4 regions of the Lysinibacillus sp. FSL K6-0057 genome follow, and region 4 is predicted to be linked to each of the others. Evidence: riboswitches for the same ligand, from Rfam matches in the RefSeq annotation. Region 4 holds a riboswitch; each other region holds the start of a gene.
The links. A riboswitch is a leader RNA that binds a small molecule or an ion and turns the genes downstream of it on or off. The one in region 4 is predicted to bind thiamine pyrophosphate.
Positions count from the first base shown of each region.

Region 1: linked by a shared signal. The riboswitch ahead of thiC (phosphomethylpyrimidine synthase ThiC) and the one ahead of MHB40_RS12925 (ABC transporter substrate-binding protein) in region 4 are both predicted to bind thiamine pyrophosphate.
Region 2: linked by a shared signal. The riboswitch ahead of thiM (hydroxyethylthiazole kinase) and the one ahead of MHB40_RS12925 (ABC transporter substrate-binding protein) in region 4 are both predicted to bind thiamine pyrophosphate.
Region 3: linked by a shared signal. The riboswitch ahead of thiT (energy-coupled thiamine transporter ThiT) and the one ahead of MHB40_RS12925 (ABC transporter substrate-binding protein) in region 4 are both predicted to bind thiamine pyrophosphate.

Region 1 covers NZ_CP152047.1:262,535-267,732, forward strand. The annotation lists gene MHB40_RS01195 (S-layer protein) at 1-17, opposite strand, end outside; gene MHB40_RS01200 (methyl-accepting chemotaxis protein) at 271-2,370, shown strand; gene MHB40_RS01205 (AEC family transporter) at 2,483-3,412, shown strand; TPP riboswitch at 3,482-3,596, shown strand; gene thiC (phosphomethylpyrimidine synthase ThiC) at 3,737-5,198, shown strand, end outside.
Region 2 covers NZ_CP152047.1:3,744,202-3,749,399, forward strand. The annotation lists gene MHB40_RS18565 (acyl--CoA ligase) at 1-1,404, opposite strand, end outside; TPP riboswitch at 1,595-1,692, shown strand; gene thiM (hydroxyethylthiazole kinase) at 1,780-2,547, shown strand; gene thiD (bifunctional hydroxymethylpyrimidine kinase/phosphomethylpyrimidine kinase) at 2,535-3,359, shown strand; gene thiE (thiamine phosphate synthase) at 3,349-3,993, shown strand; gene MHB40_RS18585 (alpha/beta-type small acid-soluble spore protein) at 4,064-4,279, opposite strand; gene thiI (tRNA uracil 4-sulfurtransferase ThiI) at 4,425-5,198, opposite strand, start outside.
Region 3 covers NZ_CP152047.1:4,332,078-4,337,275, reverse strand. The annotation lists gene MHB40_RS21725 (SMC family ATPase) at 1-2,260, shown strand, start outside; gene MHB40_RS21720 (hypothetical protein) at 2,302-2,424, opposite strand; gene MHB40_RS21715 (DUF4870 domain-containing protein) at 2,480-2,803, opposite strand; TPP riboswitch at 2,931-3,038, shown strand; gene thiT (energy-coupled thiamine transporter ThiT) at 3,172-3,732, shown strand; gene map (type I methionyl aminopeptidase) at 3,895-4,650, shown strand; gene MHB40_RS21700 (hypothetical protein) at 4,679-5,198, opposite strand, start outside.
Region 4 covers NZ_CP152047.1:2,633,297-2,638,494, forward strand. The annotation lists gene MHB40_RS12910 (ABC transporter ATP-binding protein) at 1-185, opposite strand, end outside; gene MHB40_RS12915 (ABC transporter permease) at 160-933, opposite strand; gene MHB40_RS12920 (thiamine-binding protein) at 933-1,223, opposite strand; gene MHB40_RS12925 (ABC transporter substrate-binding protein) at 1,225-2,220, opposite strand; TPP riboswitch at 2,375-2,485, opposite strand; gene parC (DNA topoisomerase IV subunit A) at 2,606-5,044, opposite strand; gene parE (DNA topoisomerase IV subunit B) at 5,041-5,198, opposite strand, start outside.

The DNA of each region.
Region 1 (5,198 bases), 2.4 Mb from region 4:
AGCGCTTTATTTTTCATGTAAGTCACTCCAATCATTCTATTTAATAGTTAATATATCATATTCTTCTATAATTTAGAATTCGAAGAGGATGTTTTACTATGAATCTCAATTCAAATAAGTCATTAGTCCTTTGTATTGAAAAATAAATGATTGATGAAGCATCGGTATTTTTCTCTATAATTCTGTAAATTTTCTACTTTATTCGCTAATTATTTTATTGTGATACAATCATCCATCCATTATTATTAGTATAAAAGTGGGGTGTTAGTTATGAAAAAATCAAGAGGAATTGCCTTAAAACTTTCTTCCCTAATAATAGGATTATTTCTTATTTTATTTTTATCCTATACAGTAACAACAGGGATTATTATAAAAAAGCAAAGTGTTGAAGACGCAGAGCATGGAACATTGCAAACAGCTGAATCTTCTGCCGCTATTATGAGTGAACGCTTTAAGAAAGCCAATACGACATTACAAACAACAAAGCGTATCATAGAAAGCCTGGAGAAGAATAATACGTTGTCTACCAAAGGTGTCATAGACATAATGGAAAATAATTTAGCTAACAATAATGACATTCTTGGGGTAGGAGCAATATTTGAGCAAGATTCTATTATTCTAGAACCAACTGAGGCAGCTTTAATAGATACTAAAAAGCGCTTTATGCCTTATTTAAGTAAAAACGGAAATGATATCACGGCTGCTCTAATCGAAGGTATTGATGATAAGAGTGTTTCTGAATGGTATTGGGTACCAAAAGAAGAGAGACGTGCAGTTTTGACGGAGCCCTATGAGTATAATGTAAACGGACAAAGCGTTTTAATGACAACCATTTCGGTGCCATTAATCAATGCTTCTGGAACATTTTTCGGTGTATTGACAGCGGATGTATCGATAGATTTTTTAAATGATTTAACAAAATCGAATGCCCCAGAAGGCGGTTACGCAGCAATTATTACCAATAAAGGTGTGCTAACAGCTAACAGTTTTGGTGAAGAGCTAGTTGGGCGCAATATGCAAGAGGATCCTACTTGGACAAGTATTAGTAAGACAATGGAAAATGGTGAGCTAACAAGTATATACGTTGATTCTAATCAGCTGAAGGAAAAAGCATATAATGTTTTTGCTCCAATGATTTTAGAGGATATTGACGAAACATGGACTGTTCAAGTCGTGCTAGCTGAATCAAAGATTCTAGAGACATATAATCATGTATTTGTATTTACGATTATTGCTTCTATTATTATGGTTGTTTTGATGACAGCAGCAAGTGTGTTATTCATCTATAAACAGTTAAAGCCACTTAAATTTTTACGTGCATCGATTGAAACTGCAGCTGAGGGAGATTTAACACAAAAGGTAGAAGAGAAATATATTAAGTCTGATGAAATTGGTGCAGTGGCGATTGCTTATAATAATATGCTAGATAAAACCAATAGTGCGATTCAATCCGTGCTTAATTCTACGATGTTATTGAACCAATCTTCTAATCAGGTACATGAGGCGTTTAATGAAGTAGTTGCTTCTAGTCAGGAGGTTTCTGTAGCTATCAATGAAATTGCACAAGGAGCTTCGAAGCAATCAGAGGATACAGAAGAAACAAATTATCGAATGATGGATTTATCTGATCAAATTGATGCCATTACGGCTCTTTCCAACGAAATGGATGAGCTATCTCATAAAACAGGTGTAACGACAGAAAAAGGATTGCATGAAGTTGAAAGCTTACGGGAGCGTAATATGGAGACAAATGAGATGAATGGGCGTATCCAGCAGCAAATGGAATCATTGGCCTCTAATATTGCGAATATTAATCAGATTATTGCTTCAATCCAGAGCGTTACCGAGCAGACTAATCTGCTAGCTTTAAACGCAAGTATTGAGGCTGCACGTGCTGGTGAACATGGTAAAGGATTTGCGGTAGTTGCAGAGGAAGTTAGAAAGCTGGCGGAACAATCTAAGAATGAAACAGAAATTATTAAGAGTACAGTAGAAAGCATTCTTGAAAATTCTCAGCAAACGGTTGCAGTCATTGCATCTAATGCAGATTTAATGCACGCTCAAAATGAGTCAGTACAAAGCACGCAACTAGCATTTAAAGATAGCAGTGACTTGTCAGGTTCAATTGCGAATTCTATTAGTGAATTAATGAATAAACTATCTAGTATGTTAGAGCATAAAAATCAGGCAATCATGTCCATCCAAAGTATTTCGGCTATTTCAGAGCAAACAGCAGCTTCTGCAGAACAAGTAAGTGCTTCTGCGATGGATCAACAAGCAGAATTACAAAAAGTAGCAGAGTCTATTCAAAGTATGAACGATATTTCAAATGAGCTACAAGAAGTTGTAAATCGATTTAAGCTTGCTTAAAAGGAAAGGCTGCCTTCAATATAGAGGCAGTCTTTCTTTTATTGTGAAAGTAAGAGAAATTGACCTAAAAAGAATTCAGCACTACTATTAACACTGGAAGGGGGACATTGATATGATGTATCTCGGAATGATTTTCTTTCAAATTGTTGTACCTATTTTAGTGTTACTTGTAATAGGCGCTATACTACAAAAGAAATTTCGCTTTAACTTAAAAGCATTGTCTCAGCTTATTACATATTGCTTTATGCCAGCGGCTGTTTTTGTAAATTTATATGAAACACATGTAGAATTATCTGTTCTGGGAGAAGTCGGATTATTTATTGTGCTCTTTATCGGTAGTCAAATGATACTCAGTCATTTGATGGCGAAAGGGCTAGGTTTAGCCAAAACAGAGGCAGCAGTCTTTAAAAATAGTGTGGTGCTTATTAATTCTGGCAATTACGGTATTCCAGTGGCTCAAATGATTTTTGCTACGCAACCTATTGGCGTAGCCATTCAGGTCATGCTTGTAATCTTTCAAAATATGACTACTTATACATATGGTTTGTACAATTTAATTTCCTCTACGAAGTCGGGTATGACAATCATCAAAGATTTCTTTAAAATGCCCATTATTCATGCACTGATTATAGGCGTTGCTATGAACTATTTTGATATTGGTATACCGCAGTTTATCAAAATACCGGTAGAGCATGTGGCAGATGGATTTATTGCTGTGGCATTAATTACCTTGGGTGCGCAATTGTCACAACTTGAGATCAAATCAATGTTTAATAAAACGGTCTTTGTCAGCTGTTTTACACGATTAATTATTGGACCAGCTGTTGCATTAGTCATTATTTATGTATTGGGATTAGATGGAGTCGTCGCACAATCACTGTTTATAGCCAGTGCCTTTCCAACATCTCGTAATAGTTCTAGTCTAGCATTGGAATATGATGTAGAATCAGCAACAGCCGCGCAAGCTGTTTTATTTTCAACTATTGTGAGCTGTATAACCGTAACAATTGTGATTTATTTTGCAGAAGTATTATTTACCTAGTTAGTTGAAAGATAAAAAATATAACTTCCATCTCTTAGTAATATCTGCTACACTAGCATCAAACTAAATAGTATTAACTAGGGGAGTCTGATGAGTCAGGCTGAGAGAGAAACGCTTAGAGGTTTCTTGACCCTTTGGACCTGATCTGGCTCATACCAGCGTGGGAAAGTTAAGAAGCTATTGCAGAGTATGCAATTAATAGACCTTTACATTCATGGCCGGATCCAAATAATTATTTTGGATTCGGCTTTTATTTATTTGATTGTTGGGGTGAGCTAGATTCGGTCCTTGTATCAAAATACATTTAAGGGAGAGAAGTAGCTCATGTCAGTAGTTAGTGAAAAGAATATTACGATTATGTCCAGCTTTGAAGGAAGCAAAAAAGTGTATTTGGAAGGATCGCGCCCCGATATTTTAGTACCTATGCGTGAAATCGCATTAAGTCCCACAACAGGTAGCTTTGGGGATGAAGAAAATGCACCTATTCGAGTATATGATACGAGTGGGCCCTATACAGATCCAGCCTACCAAGTAGATATTACGAAAGGTTTACCTGCCTTACGAAGTTCATGGATTCAAGAGCGGGGCGATGTAGAAGAATATGAGGGGCGCTCCATTAAACCAGAGGATAATGGTTTTCGTCGTGCAGATGACCCGCGTAATCATGAAAATGTCTTTCCTGAATTAGCAAGAAAGCCTTTACGTGCTAAAAAAGGTAAAAATGTAACACAGCTTCATTATGCGCGAAATGGCATTATAACACCTGAAATGGAGTTCGTAGCCATCCGTGAAAATATGGACCCTGAATTTGTTCGTTCAGAAATTGCAGCAGGGCGAGCTATTATGCCTTCTAATATTAATCACCCTGAGGCAGAGCCAATGATTATTGGCCGTAATTTCCATGTGAAAATCAATGCAAACATTGGGAATTCGGCGGTATCTTCGTCCATTGCAGAAGAAGTTGAGAAAATGACGTGGGCAACTCGATGGGGTGCAGATAACATTATGGATCTTTCAACAGGTAAGCATATTCATACAACGAGAGAATGGATTATTCGAAATGCTGCAGTGCCAGTGGGAACTGTGCCAATTTATCAGGCTTTAGAGAAAGTGAATGGCATAGCAGAGGATTTAACATGGGAGGTATATCGTGATACCCTCATCGAGCAAGCCGAGCAGGGTGTTGATTATTTCACTATTCATGCAGGTGTCCTTTTACGCTATGTACCACTTACGGTAAATCGTGTAACAGGCATTGTATCTCGTGGGGGTTCTATAATGGCACAGTGGTGTTTATATCATCATCAAGAGAATTTCCTTTATACACACTTTGATGAAATCTGTGAAATTATGAAAGCTTATGATGTTGCTTTTTCCTTAGGTGATGGTTTACGTCCAGGCTCAATTGCAGATGCCAATGACGAGGCACAATTTGCAGAGCTTGAAACACTAGGTGAACTAACGCAAATTGCTTGGAAGCATGATGTTCAGGTGATGGTTGAAGGGCCAGGTCATGTACCGATGCATCTCATTAAAGAAAATATGGATAAGCAATTAGAGGTTTGTAAGGAAGCGCCCTTCTATACATTAGGCCCACTAACAACAGATATTGCTCCGGGTTATGATCATATTACCTCAGCCATTGGTGCAGCGATGATTGGCTGGTTTGGTACAGCGATGCTTTGTTATGTGACACCGAAAGAGCATCTTGGCTTACCGAATCGTGAGGACGTTCGCGTGGGCGTTATTACTTATAAAATTGCTGCACATGCTGCTGATTTAGCAA
Region 2 (5,198 bases), 1.1 Mb from region 4:
GCGAAGAACAATAAATGCCTTGACAATATTTCCACGGACTTTATCAGGACTCGCAACCACCGCAGCCTCTTTCACAGTCGGATGCTTCATTAGGGCATCCTCTACTTCAAATGGTCCAATCGTATAGCCTGAGGAAATAATGACATCGTCGCCCCGGCCATCAAACCAAAAATAGCCATCTTCATCTTTATAGGCACGATCTCCTGTAATATACCAATCCCCACGAAATTGTAAATTTGTACGTTCAGGATCATTTAAATATTTTTTAAAGAGGGCTGGTGTTTCACGATGCACAGCAATATCGCCCACTTCTCCCACAGTAACGGGTTTGCCCAAATCATTAATAATCTCAACGGTGTTGCCAGGAGTAGGTTTCCCCATAGAGCCAACTCGCGCCTCCATCCCCACCATTGTCCCCACCAATAATGTATTTTCCGTTTGCCCGTAGCCATCTCGTACTTGTAATTTGAATGTTTCCAAGAAAACTTTAATGACCTCACTATTTAAAGGCTCACCAGCTGATACAGCTTGGCGAATTGCACTTAAATCATATTCATGTAAATTTTCAAGCGCTGCCATAAAACGATATTCTGTTGGTGTACAGCATAGTACATTGATTTTGAATTTTTCAAGCAATGCTAAATAAGTAGCTGCTTCAAATTTACCTTTGTAGACAAATGCGGTAGCACCACTACCCAAAGTAGCAAGAAACGGACTCCAAATCCATTTTTGCCATCCTGGTGCTGCAGTTGCCCAAACAATATCATTTTCATGTACACCCAGCCAATGTGGTGCTGTTGTTCGTAAATGTGCATAGCCCCAACTATGAGTATGCACCGCTGCTTTCGGATTTCCTGTTGTTCCGCTTGTATAGGCTAAAAATGCATTGTCAGTGCTTTTAGTCGGGATAGGGTTTATGTAGGTTGTAGGTTGATTATGCATTTTTTCAAGTATGTTCTGCCAAGGTTCGTGTGCATGCCCTATGACAAATTGCAATATGCCTTGTAAATTCCCCACTTCATCAAATTGTTCAATATAAGGTTCAAATGCAATAACCGCTTTAGCATTGGCATGGTGAATACGATATTCAATATCTTTTGTTCTTAACATTTCTGAGCTTGGAATAATGGTTAAACCCGCTTTCAATGCAGCAATATACACAATATAGGCTTCCACTGAACGTGGTACCATCACTAAAATGACATCACCTTTCTTTAAGCCTTGCTTGGTGAAAACATGTGCTGCTTGATTCGCTTTTTCCAATAAATGTGCATATGTAATAAATTGGACGTCTTGATTTTCTTCATAAATGATTAAAGCATTTTTTGTTGCATCCTGCGCATATTTTTCAATTTCCTCTGCTATGTTATACCATTCTGGTGCAACTAAATCTTGTCTTTTCATGGCAAATGCCCCCTTTTGCTATGACACATTATAAAACTCCTTTTTCATTATTTTCAATGGTTTACACTCAATTTCGTTAAAGTCATGACAACTATCATACTTTGCTATATGGCATCAGTCACGTTTTGTTTATAGGAAAACTAGTTATTGAATACATATGAAAAGTATGGTACATTTTGGTCAACTAAATACAAGATTGCAGGGGGACTCGCAAGAGTTGAGAAGGTAAAACCTGACCCTTTGAACCTGTTAGTTAATACTGACGTAGGGAGCAATAGACATCGTTTTTTACAGATGAAAGGCTCTTTTTCGTGCATTTTTACACAAAAAGAGCCTTTTTTGCATGCTTACGTCCATCCACAGAGGAGGACTACAATGATATTTCAAACAATTCGTCAACAGCAACCACTCGTCCATTGCATCACCAATTATGTAGTGGCAAATTTTCAAGCAAATGGTTTATTAGCAATAGGTGCCTCACCGGTAATGGCTGATGACAGCCAAGAGGTAGAGGAAATGGTAGCGATTGCTCAAGCACTATTAATTAATATTGGAACGCTTAATGATCGTACAAAAAGCGCCATGCTATTAGCAGGTAAAAAAGCGAATGCACTTGGTATTCCTGTTATTTTAGATCCTGTTGGAGTTGGAGCCACAACTTATCGTAAGGAAACTGTCAAACATTTACTTGAGAACATACAATTTGCTGTGATTCGCTGTAATCTTGGCGAGCTTGCTGCAATAGCTGGTGTAGATTGGCAACAAAAGGGGGTCGATAGTGGTCATGGCTCCATCGCTATGGAAGCAGAAGCCACATTATTGGCTCAACGCTATCAATGCATAGTTATTGTAACGGGGGAACGTGATTTTATAACTGATGGTAAGCATAGCCAATGGATTGCTGGCGGTCATCCACAAATGACGGAAGTAACGGGTACAGGTTGTTTACTAAGCGCAATTTGTGGTGCTGCCTATCGTGTTGGACCTAACCCTTACCAGCAATTAACAGAAACACTTACTTACTATAAAAAAGCAGGTGTACTAGCATCAGCATTTACTGCAGATATCGGTGATTTTCAAATCGCCTTACTTAATGCTATACATCGTTTGTCAAAGGATGGTGAAGCTTCATGCATATTGTAACGACGATTGCTGGCTCAGATAGCGGAGGCGGTGCTGGTATACAGGCTGATTTAAAAACATTTCAGGAATTAAAAGTGTTTGGCACTTCTGTCATTACAGCATTAACTGCACAAAATACATTGGGTGTAACAGGCGTTTACCCAATTGACGTTTCCTTTATAAAAAAACAATTCGAGGCCTTAGTAGAAGATTTTTCAATAACTGCGATTAAAACAGGAATGCTTTATTCCTCAGCTATTATCAAAACAATCGCAAGTATGATCAGTGAGCTAAACATTCCACTGATTGTTGATCCTGTGATGATTGCAAAAGGTGGAGAAAGCCTATTGCAGCAAGAAGCTATCGATGCACTATGCTCAACTTTACTACCACTTGCTACGGTTGTTACGCCCAATATACCCGAAGCAGAGACACTTACAGGGAGATCTATTCATCATTTTGAAGATATGAAAGAAGTAGCTCAAAGCTTGTTACAACTTGGTGTACAATGTGTCATCATCAAAGGTGGACATTTAACAGATCTACTATATGCCATTGATTATGTATTTTTCAAAAATGGACGATCTTTTTCGATGCAATCTCCTCGAATCCAAACAAAAAATACGCACGGTACTGGCTGTACATTTTCAGCAGCACTTACTGCTTTTCTTGGACGAGGATTTGCTATGGAAGAAGCCATTATTGAAGCTAAAAAGTTTATCCAATTAGCAATTATGTATGATTTATCGATTGGAAATGGTCATGGACCCACAAATCATTTTGCTTATCAACAGCATAAGGAAGCCTGTGAGGTGATTATTCATGAAACGTGAGGATTTGCAGCTTTATTTTATTATGGGTACGAGCAATGTTCCTCATCATGAACAATCGATCTATATCCTAGAAAAGGCATTACAAGCAGGCATTACAATGTTTCAATTTCGCGAAAAAGGTCCTCATGCGTTAACTGGATTAGCCTATGAACAGTTTGCACGCCAATGTCAAAAACGATGTCATCAGTATAGTGTACCCTTTATCGTTAATGACGATGTCGAGCTAGCGATGCGACTCGGTGCTGATGGTGTTCATATCGGACAAGATGATTTACCTGTTGGAGTAGCACGTAAAAGAATTGGGAACATGATTCTTGGTGTTTCTGTCCATTCACAGGACGAATTGCAAACGGCTATTAACCATCAAGCTGATTATGTAGGGATTGGTCCAATCTTTGCAACATCTTCTAAAAGTGATGCACAACCACCTTGTGGCACATCTTTTTTACAGCAGGCTCATTATCTTCATCCTGAATTACCGATTGTAGCAATCGGAGGAATTAATTGTACAAATGCACATGCTGTATTTCAAGCTGGTGCTGATGGTATTGCTGTGATTTCAGCTATCTGTCAAAGCGAAGATATTGAACATACAGTATCTACGTTTAAGTCTTTATGTCGTATAAATAAATGATCAATAAACAAACTAAAACCAGTGCCTTTTACGGTCACTGGTTTTAAGTTTATAAATGCTTAATCAGCATTTATTGGTTGTTTGGCATACCTTTTAATTGAGATTCTGCCATTTGTACAAGACGTTTAGTGATTTCACCACCAACGGAACCGTTGGCACGAGCTGAAGCTTCAGCTCCTAATTGAACACCAAATTCTTGTGCAATTTCGTATTTCATTTGATCAAGTGCTTGTTGTACACCAGGTACTGCAAGCTTGTTTGAACTGCGGTTGTTGTTTGAAGTCATGTCTCTCACCTCCTTGTGAATATAGAATGTGCGATATTAGATTTTTAATACAAAAAATTTAGAGGTAAATTGTACCTCTATTGGAATACCGTTAATCACGCAAAAAAGCCGTCTCAAAATGGGCTTTGAGACGGCTTTTAAAACCTTATAATAGATCTGCAAATTTATCTTGTTGCTGTTCTTCTTTCTTAGGGAAAATATAGACCTCGCGATTTTTCACTGCTCGCCCGATCAATTCATCAAAATCAGAGAAGCTTTCATAATGCTCCACCTTTTCAAGCTTTGGTTTTGTTTTAGGACTTGCTGGTGTAAAAATCGTACAGCAATCTTCAAACGGCTGAATAGATGTTTCGTATGTGCCGATTTTCTCAGCCATATCGATAATTTCTAATTTATCTGTTGAAATCAGCGGACGTAGAATAGGTGTATTTGTTACTGCATTAATTGCTGTTAAGCTTTCAAGCGTTTGACTCGCTACTTGTCCAAGGCTTTCACCTGTTACAATAGCAAGTGCACCAATTTCCTCACGCACCTGATCAGCAACCTTCAGCATCATTCGGCGTGTTGTTGTCATCGATACGTTAGAAGGTACTTTTTCTTTAATAAGAACTTGTATTTCAGTAAAAGGAATAACATGCAAACGAATACTAGCACCAAATTTCGTTAATTCATTAGCAAGCACTTTAACTTTTTCCAATGAATTTTGGCTTGTATAAGGTGGACTAAAGAAATGAATCGCTTCTAATCGCACACCACGCTTCATCATTAAATAACCTGCGACAGGGCTATCAATACCGCCTGATAGCATTAATAAAGACTTCCCATTAGATCCTACTGGCATTCCACCTGCACCAGGAATAACTTGTGCCATCATATAAGTTGCATCATGACGAACTTCTACACGTAGCTCAATATCAGG
Region 3 (5,198 bases), 1.7 Mb from region 4:
GCAGGAATATTATCGCTTAGCAAAAACGCTAAATGAGCAATTTGATGAACAAGCTAATCGACAGCAACGGCTACAAATGCTTTTACAACAGCAGGATTTATACCAAGCAAAGGAGAAGGAGATTGCTTTAGCAGAACAAGCAGAGCGACTTGTGCTGCTCGAACAACAATGCAAGGATTTACGTGCTGAACTGAATGTTAAAGAGATAGCATTTCAACAAGCAAAGGTTAAGCAACAGCAGTCACAAGAAAAGTTGCAAGAAGCGCAAGAAAAATATGAGATAGAGCAGGCTAAAGAATCTGAACGACAGCAAATCTTACAGCAGGAAATGCAGATGCTAGCGCTTTTACCGAAATTTGAAGCCTATGAAAACAATATACAGCAGCTGCAAATAGCGGAGCAATATGCTGAAAATGCAAAACGAGCAGTAAATGATAACGTCAAACTTTTGGAAAATGAACAAGAGCAATTACAGCATTTTTCTCAATCATTAGAAGGCTATGAAAAACAGGTTGAACCCTATGAAAGCTATTTAGAACAATTACCGAAACTACGGGAACAGGTTGCTTTAATCAAGCAAGCGGATAAATATAAACATGCCGTAGATTTAGCTAAGCAGGATGTAGTTGCTTCAGAAAGTCTCTATCAAGAAAGTAAAGAGGCTCTTCAACTTTTGCAGCAACGATGGCTGGCGAGTCAAGCTAGTATTTTAGCAGAACAACTGAAGGAAGGAGAGCCCTGTCCTGTTTGTGGTAGTATGACACATCAGAAAGCACACAATGAGCAACTGGAAGTTATTGAGCTTGCTCAAGTGGAAGCATTAAGAGCGAAGGCATCATCAGACGAGCGTAAGTATTTGGAGAAAGAGGCATTTTTAGCATCAGCGCAGCAACTTCTTCAAGATACATGGCGACAACTCGAGGCTCAGCATATTAAACAAGAAGACCAACCACAGATCACCGCTACTTTACATGAAGTGGAACAAGAGCTTGCTGCATTAAAAATTATTCAACATCAATTAGCTGATGTGCGATTAAAAATAAAGCATCAGCATGACCGAATAGAGCAGCTACGAAATAAGCATATGAAGCTAGAGCAATATTTAGCAGAGCAGATAAAAGAATGGACAAAATTACAAGCGGTTGTAGACGAACAACTTAAGCAGATGCCCGCTAATTTACCAACTTTACAGCAATTAAAGCAACAACTTAATGAAGTTAGTAAACAGAAAGAAGAGCTTCAAAAAAGTTGGCAAGTGAGTCAAGAAAATTTGCATGCAGCAAAGGAAGCAGCTAGCAATGCAACACTAACTGTAGAAATTGCCAAACAGTCCTTTGAGGAATTACAGCTTAAAATGAATGAAAAGCTTCAGCAATTTTCAGCAGATATGCAAGAAATAGGTTTCGAAAGCTATGAGGCTTATGCAACTGCTAAACGGAGTACCATACAATTGGATGCACTTCGAAAAGCATGTAGCGACTATGCTTTACAAGTACACACGTTGCAAATTCAGATTACCGAAGGGGCTACATACCTTCAAGGAAAAGAGAAGCAAGATTTAGAGGCGATGGAAGCAAGAGTAGAACAGCAGCGAATTTCCTATGAGGAAGCATTTAAACGTTTGCAACAGATGAATGGCTTTATACAAGCATGCCAAGGCTTTAGTGAAAGGGTGGAAGAAATAGCGAGAGAGCTTCATTTACTTGAACAGGAAGCAGGGCGAGTAAAGGAACTCTATGGATTATTAAATGGACAAAACGCGAAAAAGCTATCCTTTGAGCGTTATATACAAATTAATTATTTAGATCAAATTACAGAAGCTGCCAATATACGGCTGTATCATTTATCAAACGGTCAATTTGAGCTCAGACGCTCAGATAGATTGGAAAAGCATGCAAAGCAAAGTGGACTTGGTCTTGATGTTTATGATGCCTATACGGATCAATTACGAGATGTTAAAACATTATCAGGAGGCGAAAAATTTAATGCTTCGCTAAGTCTTGCTTTGGGAATGGCAGATGTGATTCAAAGCTTCCAAGGTAATATCCATATTGAAACGATGTTTATTGATGAGGGCTTTGGTTCACTCGATGAGGAATCACTAAATAAGGCAATTGATACATTAATTGATTTACAGGATTCTGGTCGTATGATTGGCGTTATTTCTCATGTACCTGAATTGAAATCTGCGATGCCAGCAGTTTTACATGTAGAAAAAACATTGAATGGACATAGTCAAACACATTTTGAAGTGAAATAAAACGAAGGCGTATTTCCGAAAAAAAGGAATACGCCTTCGTTTTATTTTTTTCGAGGTGTGGCTGTAGGCGTTGTTCCCTTTTTTGCAGCCATTACTTTTCTGACGATAGGAATAACAATCGGTGCTAACTTTACGGCGGTTTTCACAACGTTTGATACTTTCATCCAAAAACAGCTCCTTTTACAATTACTACTACCTGTTTCTCTTAAAAATAAAACATTAACGGATAACGCGAACAGCCTGAATAATATTCCAGATCACAATACCAAGTGAGACGAGGGCATAGATGGCGAATGAAGCAAACCAAATAATCATCACTGTATTATTACTGGAGGTTGGATCTAAACTAAATGTGGAAAAAACAAAGACAATAAAGAACAGGATGCCAAAAACAAAAGGAATTAAATGAGAGACAAGTGCACGAATCGAATGTTTTTTTACATCACTATCTTTTGTCACAATGTACACAATTAATGGAACGATGAAAGGGGCGAAGAAAATACTAAGATAACTAAAGGCAGCTAAAATTTTTTGATTCTCCATAGTTGTACCTCCTTTTTTAATATTTACGCATGAATAATAGCAAAGTTTCAAAAAAATAATGTATGGAAGAGGTTGTAATCCTCCTAGCCTTTGCGTACAATGAAAATGTTCAAATAAATTCAGATGTAACGACCACAAGGGGAGCTGATGATGTCAGCTGAGACTGGGCACGTAATGCCTTGACTCTTCGAACCTGTAAGTTAACGCTTGCGTAGGGATGTGGATAGAAACCGACACTTGTACGATGTGAGGCTCTGTCCTGGCATCGTTTTTTCATTCTTGGGGGAAAATGGTGTCAGAAAGAGACATATCAGCGCATTTCTATTCCTGCTCTTGTATCCTACATCGGAACAAAGGAGAGAATATGTATGGACAAAAAAAGACTGTTAATGCTAGTGGAGATTGCGATATTTGCAGCAATTGGGCTAGTACTTGATCAGGTATCCTTTAAAGTATGGGCACAAGGCGGCTCAGTTAGTCTTGTCATGGTACCTATTATGTTAATCGCGTTTCGTTGGGGCCTAGTAGCTGGGCTAACAACGGGACTACTTGTGGGTGTTATGCAAACAATGTTTGGTTCCTATATCGTGCACTGGCTACAAGGATTACTAGATTATGGTGTTGCTTTTACAGTTGTAGGATTAGCGGCAGTTGTACGTGGACCAGTGTTGGACGCTGCTAAACATATGAACAAAACAAAAATGGCACTTTATATTATAATAGGTACCGTTTTCGCAGGCTTCTTACGATACGCGGCACATACAATTGCTGGTGCTGTATTTTTTGCAGAATATGCTGGCGATCAAAATGCTTGGATCTATTCCATCATCTATAACGGTACATATATGCTACCAGCAACTATATTAACGGCTATCGTTGGTGTTCTTTTATTCACAGCCGCTCCACAATTAATGCAAAGAAAAGCTTAATGCAAGTCCCTTCACATGAGTGGGGGGACTTTTTTGTTGTGAATAGCTCTTTTAGCACTTTGCAAAGTAGGAAAGCATACAATATTTAAAGCGTTTATCGTTATACGCATAAAAAGTTATGTTATATTAAAGAATAGATATTAGATGAAAGGGACGTTATACATGATTGTAAAAACACAAGAAGAGATTGAAGCTTTTAAAAAAATAGGACGCATTTGTGCTGAAATTCGCGAAGCGATGAAAGCTGCAACAAAACCAGGTGTTACAACACTTGAACTAGACGAAATTGCTGGCCGCATGTTTGCGGAGGCAGGCGCTATTTCTGGACCGAAGGGAGAATATGATTTCCCTGGGTATACATGTATTAGTGTCAATGAAGAAGTGGCGCATGGTATTCCAGGAAAGCGTGTTATTCAAGAAGGAGATATTGTGAATATTGATGTTTCTGGCTCCTTAAACGGCTACTTTGCTGACACAGGTATTTCATTTGTTGTTGGTGAAGGCTATGAAGACAAAGAAAAGCTATGCCGTGTTGCCAAAAGTGCCTTTGATCGAGCAATGACAAAGGTAAAGGCTGGATCTAAATTAAATCAAATTGGTAAAGCAGTTGAACGTGAGGCGAATGCTAATGACTTAACTGTTATTATGAATTTAACAGGTCATGGCTTAGGTAAATCTTTACATGATGAGCCAAATCATATTTTAAACTATTATGATGCATGGGATTCTACCATCATGAAAGAAGGTATGGTGCTTGCGGTTGAGCCATTTATCTCAGCAAAAGCAGAGCATATTGTAGAAGCTGGTGATGGCTGGACATTCGTGACACCTGATAAATCACTTGTAGCTCAAATCGAACATTCAGTCATTGTGACAAAGGATAAACCAATTATCCTAACGTCATTAGACGAAGAATAGGATATAATGAAAAATCCTGCTAACCAATTTATTTTTGGTAGGCAGGATTTTTTTTAATAAATAAAATGCCAACAAAGAGAACACCACATAAAAATAAGGCGGCTGTAGTGACAAGTAGCTCATCAAAACCATTATGTATGGCGATTCCAATATAAGCCCAAATAAAAACACTTGGATACATAACATCAAAGTGATGGAAACGGATATGTAGCGCAATGGCTCCTCCTAATGTTAGTAAAATCACTGCCCAAAGAGGCGTACTAAGACCAAAGCCGTTCCAACCATAAGCCGTTAATGTAAAGCTTGTATTTGTGATAAAAATAAATGTCATCCATGCTAAATAAATGGAGAAAGGAATACGACCAGACAAGGCTTTGTCCTGAAGAGGGTACGTATTATACAGCATAAATAAATACAAGACTAAGAGTAATGTAATGCCAAGAGAAACAATAAATAACTCATGATGCCAGACGTATACCGTCAATGCTTGCAATATATTTATGCAACTAAAGAGCGCAGACTGTTTCAAAGTTGTCTTTTTGATGTTC
Region 4 (5,198 bases):
TCATTTAATAAAATGGCTCCTTGATCAATTGAAGAAACACCACCAATTAATTGAAAAAGTGTGCTCTTACCACTGCCTGAGGGACCCACAATGGCCACAAACTCACCATCCCTTACGTCAAATGAAAGTTGATCAAGGACTTTTAGTGCATCGAAGGATTTAGCGATGTTTTGAATGCTGAGCATGATAGCCTCTCCCCTTCACCATGAATTTTTCAATCAAACGAATACCGCTAAACAATAGTAAGCTCAAGAGAACAATCGCAAAAATTGCCACAAATACACGATCTGTTCGGAAGGAGGACTGAGCTAAGGTCATGTAAACACCAATACCCTTTTTTGCACCTAGCCACTCCGCAATCACAGCCCCCATCACACTATATGTAGCAGCAATTTTAACGCCTGAGAAAATGGCTGGATAGGCATGAGGCCATTCCAGCTTCCAAAAGGTTTGTGCCTTGGTAGCACCGATCATGGCAAAATAATGCTTTAATTCAGGGGCCGTTTGCCTAAATCCATCCATCGCTGCAATGACAATTGGGAAAAAGCACACGAGGCAAATAATAATGAGCTTCGGTAATAAGCCAAAGCCAAACCAAATAATAAGCAATGGTGCCAAGACAAGAATGGGAACATTTTGCGACATAATAAGAATTGGATAAAACAACTCCCGAATGAATGTAAAACGATGCAACACAATCGACACCGTTAGACCACAAGCAATGCCAATGGCCAGACCTAGTAAGGCTAATTGCACCGTAGCGAATACATGTGGTAGAAAGGTTTGATACGACTGAAAGGCTTCCCACAAAATACTACTTGGCGCAGGTAATAACCAATGTGGAACTTCAGCAAAATGCACGATTAGTTCCCATATGAATAAGAGGAAGGCGATAAAAATTATCGTCCTTCCCTTTTGCAATGCACGTTTCATTACTGATATTTCTCCGTTAATGTATCCATCGTAATACCCTTTGGCTGATATAAAATTTTCACTTGTGTAATAACATTAATGGCACCAAGCTCGATCATCTTCTCATTCATTTTTTCAATGATTTGGAGCAATGTAGAAAGCTCGCCTTCCATCGTTGTTTCCAATGGATGTACCTCATATTTCACGCCAGAAGCATCGATCACAGCAATCGCTGCATCCACATAAGGGATAACATCTTCATATTTCTCTGTCTTTGGTATGATTTGCACACTGATTAATGAATTTGCCATGTTAATTGGCCTCCTTTTTAGGTAAGAAATCATTTGTAAAGGCTTGTTTCGCATCAAACTCGCCCTCTAGTACATGATTGCTAGACATCCATTTTGCATAGTTTTCCCACACAGAAAGCTTTTGCTCTCCCCATTGCTTGGCATCATCCTGATATTTATCTGCCAGCCATTCCTGACTTTTATGCACTAGCTCTTTATCTAAATCAGGAGCCGCTTCGATTAACATATCAGCTGCTTCACTTGGGTTTTCTATTGCGTATTCATAGCCTTTTGATGTAGCTGCAACAAAGGCTTTGACAACATCAGGGTTGTCCTGTAGCATTTTTTCATTCGTAGCTAGAACAGGTGTATAGTAATCCAATTGATCACTATAATCCGTTAGATACAGCATATTAATCTTTTCCCCACGTAGCTCAGCTTCAATCCCAGTCCATGCATAATAAATCCAAGCAAAATCAATGTCTTTTTCCATCATTGTGAAGAAATCTAAATCCCCTGCATTGACGATATCTAACTTATTGATATCTGCCTTTTCTGTTTGCATTAATGATTGGAGAACGGCTTGCTCTAATGGCGCACCCCAACCACCATAAGTTTTACCTTCAAAATCCTTTGGCGATGTAATGCCTTTTGATGCAATAGAAGCAAAGCCAGATGTATTATGCTGAATAATCGCTGCGATAGAGACCAGCGGCACATCTTGTACACGCGCCTGTGTAATGCCTTCCTGATAGCTCACGCCAAACTCTGCCTTTCCAGAAGCAACAAGCTGATCTGCGCCCGCCTCACCAGGCATAATTATCTCAACATCTAAGCCCTGTTCCTCAAAATAACCGAGTTTTTTTGCGACATACAGACCTGTATGATTCGTATTCGGTGTCCAATCCAGTACCACAGACACCTTTTTCAGCTTGTCAGTTGCCTGCTTGTCCTCTTTTTCACTACAGCCCACTAAAGTCAAAAGTGCTGCCAATAGAATAAATAACCATTTTTTCATGCGAAAGCCTCCCAGTTTGTAATATGAAAGTGTTCATGAATGAATGTTGTCACCAGAAGAAAGCGTATACAAGGTTTTCAAACTACTGCCTGAAAACATAAAAAAACGCCTAGGATTCCTCCCAGACGTATTACAATCATTCTTCAAAACTTTGCTTTTTTGAATAGATGTTCCCTACGCTGGTACGAGCCAAATCAGGTTCAAAGGGTCAGCGTCTATCGGACACAATCTCAGCTAGCAACTACTAGCCCCCCTACATTCTTTCGCTATGAACTTTTCGATGATTATTATACCCATAGTTACACTTAAATGACAAGCTGCTATTTTTGAATAGCGATTGCATTCAAGACAAAAGCCCAGTTCTCCTAAGAGACTGGGCATGATATTAGCTAGGTTTCTGTTCTTTTTTGACTGTTAATACATGGGAAATCGCCCCATCTGTTGCAATATCCACTTTAAACGAACCGTTGGAATGGCGATCTGCACGAGACAATGCTTGTACAGCAATCACCTCTTGAACGCCTTTTTCGGTTTCAATCACAACCTGCTCCTCGTCTGTCGCTTGAATAACTGCCACAATTCGGTGAGGATTTGCTTTTAACTCTGTTAATACTTTTAGTCCACGTTTTGCACGACTTGCTACTTCAACTTCAGCGACATTCATTTTCTTCACGGCTCCACGCTGTGTCACAATCACTACATATTGTGTAACATCAGGCTGTAGCACATTGACACCAACTAAGGCTTCTCCATCTTTTAGCGTGATCCCTTTCACACCGCCTGTTTTCACACCTGTAACGGGTAGTTCCTCCATCGGGAAACGAATCGCATAGGCTGTATCCGTTGTTAGCATCAGTTCTACATCATCCGTCACAAACGATGCATAGATCATCGCATCACCAGCCTTGACGTTCATCGTTTTAATTGGCTTTGAATAACGTGTTACCGCATAGTCTGCGAGTGGTGAGCGCTTAATTTGACCATCTTTTGTGGCTGTGAAGACATACATATTTGGCTGTTCAAATGTTTCAAAGCCATAAACCGCAATAATCGATTCATCTTCCCCTGTTGGGACAATACTGGAAATATGCTGGCCCAGGTCCTTCCAGCGTATGTCAGGAAGCTCATGAACAGGCTGATAAATATAATTGCCACGATTTGTGAACAGTAATAGATGGTGCTGTGTATTTAAGTTTGCTTCATACAATAAATAATCCGAATCCTTCATGGCAAAATCTTGCCCATTTGAAGCGGCATGAGAACGTGTCGATGTACGTTTAATATAACCGTCCTTCGTCACTGTCACGACAACCTCTTCACTTGGCACAAGGACATCTAATGTAATTTTAATTTCTTCAATTTCCTGCTCAATCTTCGAGCGACGTGGCTCTGTAAAGCGTTTCTTAATGTCTAGCAACTCTTGTTTAATAACACGTACTAGCTTAGCTTCACTTTGTAAAATACCCTCAAGCTTTGCAATTAACTTATTTAACTCGTCCTGTTCCAGACGAAGCTCTGTAATATCCGTATTCGTTAAACGGTATAATTGTAGGCTCACAATGGCCTCTGCTTGTACCTCTGTAAAATCAAACTTCGCTTGTAAATTAAGCTTCGCATCCTTCTTATCATTAGAAGAACGAATCGTCGCAATCACTTCATCTAAAATGGAAAGGGCTTTAATTAAGCCTTCTACAATATGAGAACGGTCCTTTGCCTTTTGTAAATCGTAAATGGAGCGGTTTGTCACTACTTCTTTTTGATGGGCAATATACGCATCCAGCAATAATGGCAATGTCATCATCGTTGGGCGACGATTGTGGATGGCAATCATATTAAAATTATAAGCTACCTGTAAATCCGTTGTTTTAAACAAGTACTGTAAAATCCCTTGCCCTGGTACATCTTTTTTCAGCTCAATCACGACACGTAAGCCTGTACGGTCTGATTCATCTCGAATTTCCGCAATACCTTCTAGTCGTTTATCTACACGTTGCTCATCAATTTTTTTCACAAGATTCGCTTTATTTACATCGTATGGTAACTCCGTGATAACAATTTGCTCTTTACCACCCTTGATTGGTTCGACAACTGCTTGGGCTCGGACAATGATTTTGCCACGACCTGTTTCATACGCCTTTTTGATGCCATCCACACCTTGAATGATACCACCAGTTGGGAAATCTGGCCCTTTAATCACCGTCATCAATTCATCTACACTAACATTAGGCTTGTCTAAGCGCATCAACACAGCATCCAGTACTTCATCTAAGGCATGTGGCGGAATATCCGTCGCATAACCAGCGGAAATCCCTGTAGAGCCGTTGACTAATAGGTTTGGAAAACGTGCTGGTAAAACGGTTGGCTCCATATCCTGGTCATCAAAATTTGGCACAAACTCGACCGTTTTCTTGCCAATATCTCGTAGCATTTCAGCGGCAATAGCAGATAGTCTCGCCTCTGTATAACGCATCGCAGCTGGTGGATCGCCATCGACCGAGCCATTGTTCCCGTGCATCTCAATGAGCATATGACGTGCCTTCCAGTCCTGACTCATACGGACCATCGCCTCATACACAGAGCTATCGCCGTGCGGATGATAGTTACCGATTACGTTACCCACTGTTTTTGCGGATTTACGGAACGGTTTATCGTTTGTATTGCCTTCTGTAAACATCGCATATAAAATACGGCGCTGTACTGGTTTAAGACCGTCACGTGCATCAGGCAACGCGCGGTCTTGAATAATATATTTACTATAGCGACCAAAACGGTCACCCATCACTTCTTCTAACGGTAAATCTTGAAACTTTTCTGTACTACTCATGCTTGGTCCTCCTCTTGTTGGATGAATTCATTCTCTAAAATGTTAGAATCATCCTCCATACCGAAGTCTACATTGGCTTCGATCCACTTACGACGTGGTTCTACCTTATCGCCCATTAACGTCGTGACACGTCTCTCTGCACGTGCACCATCCT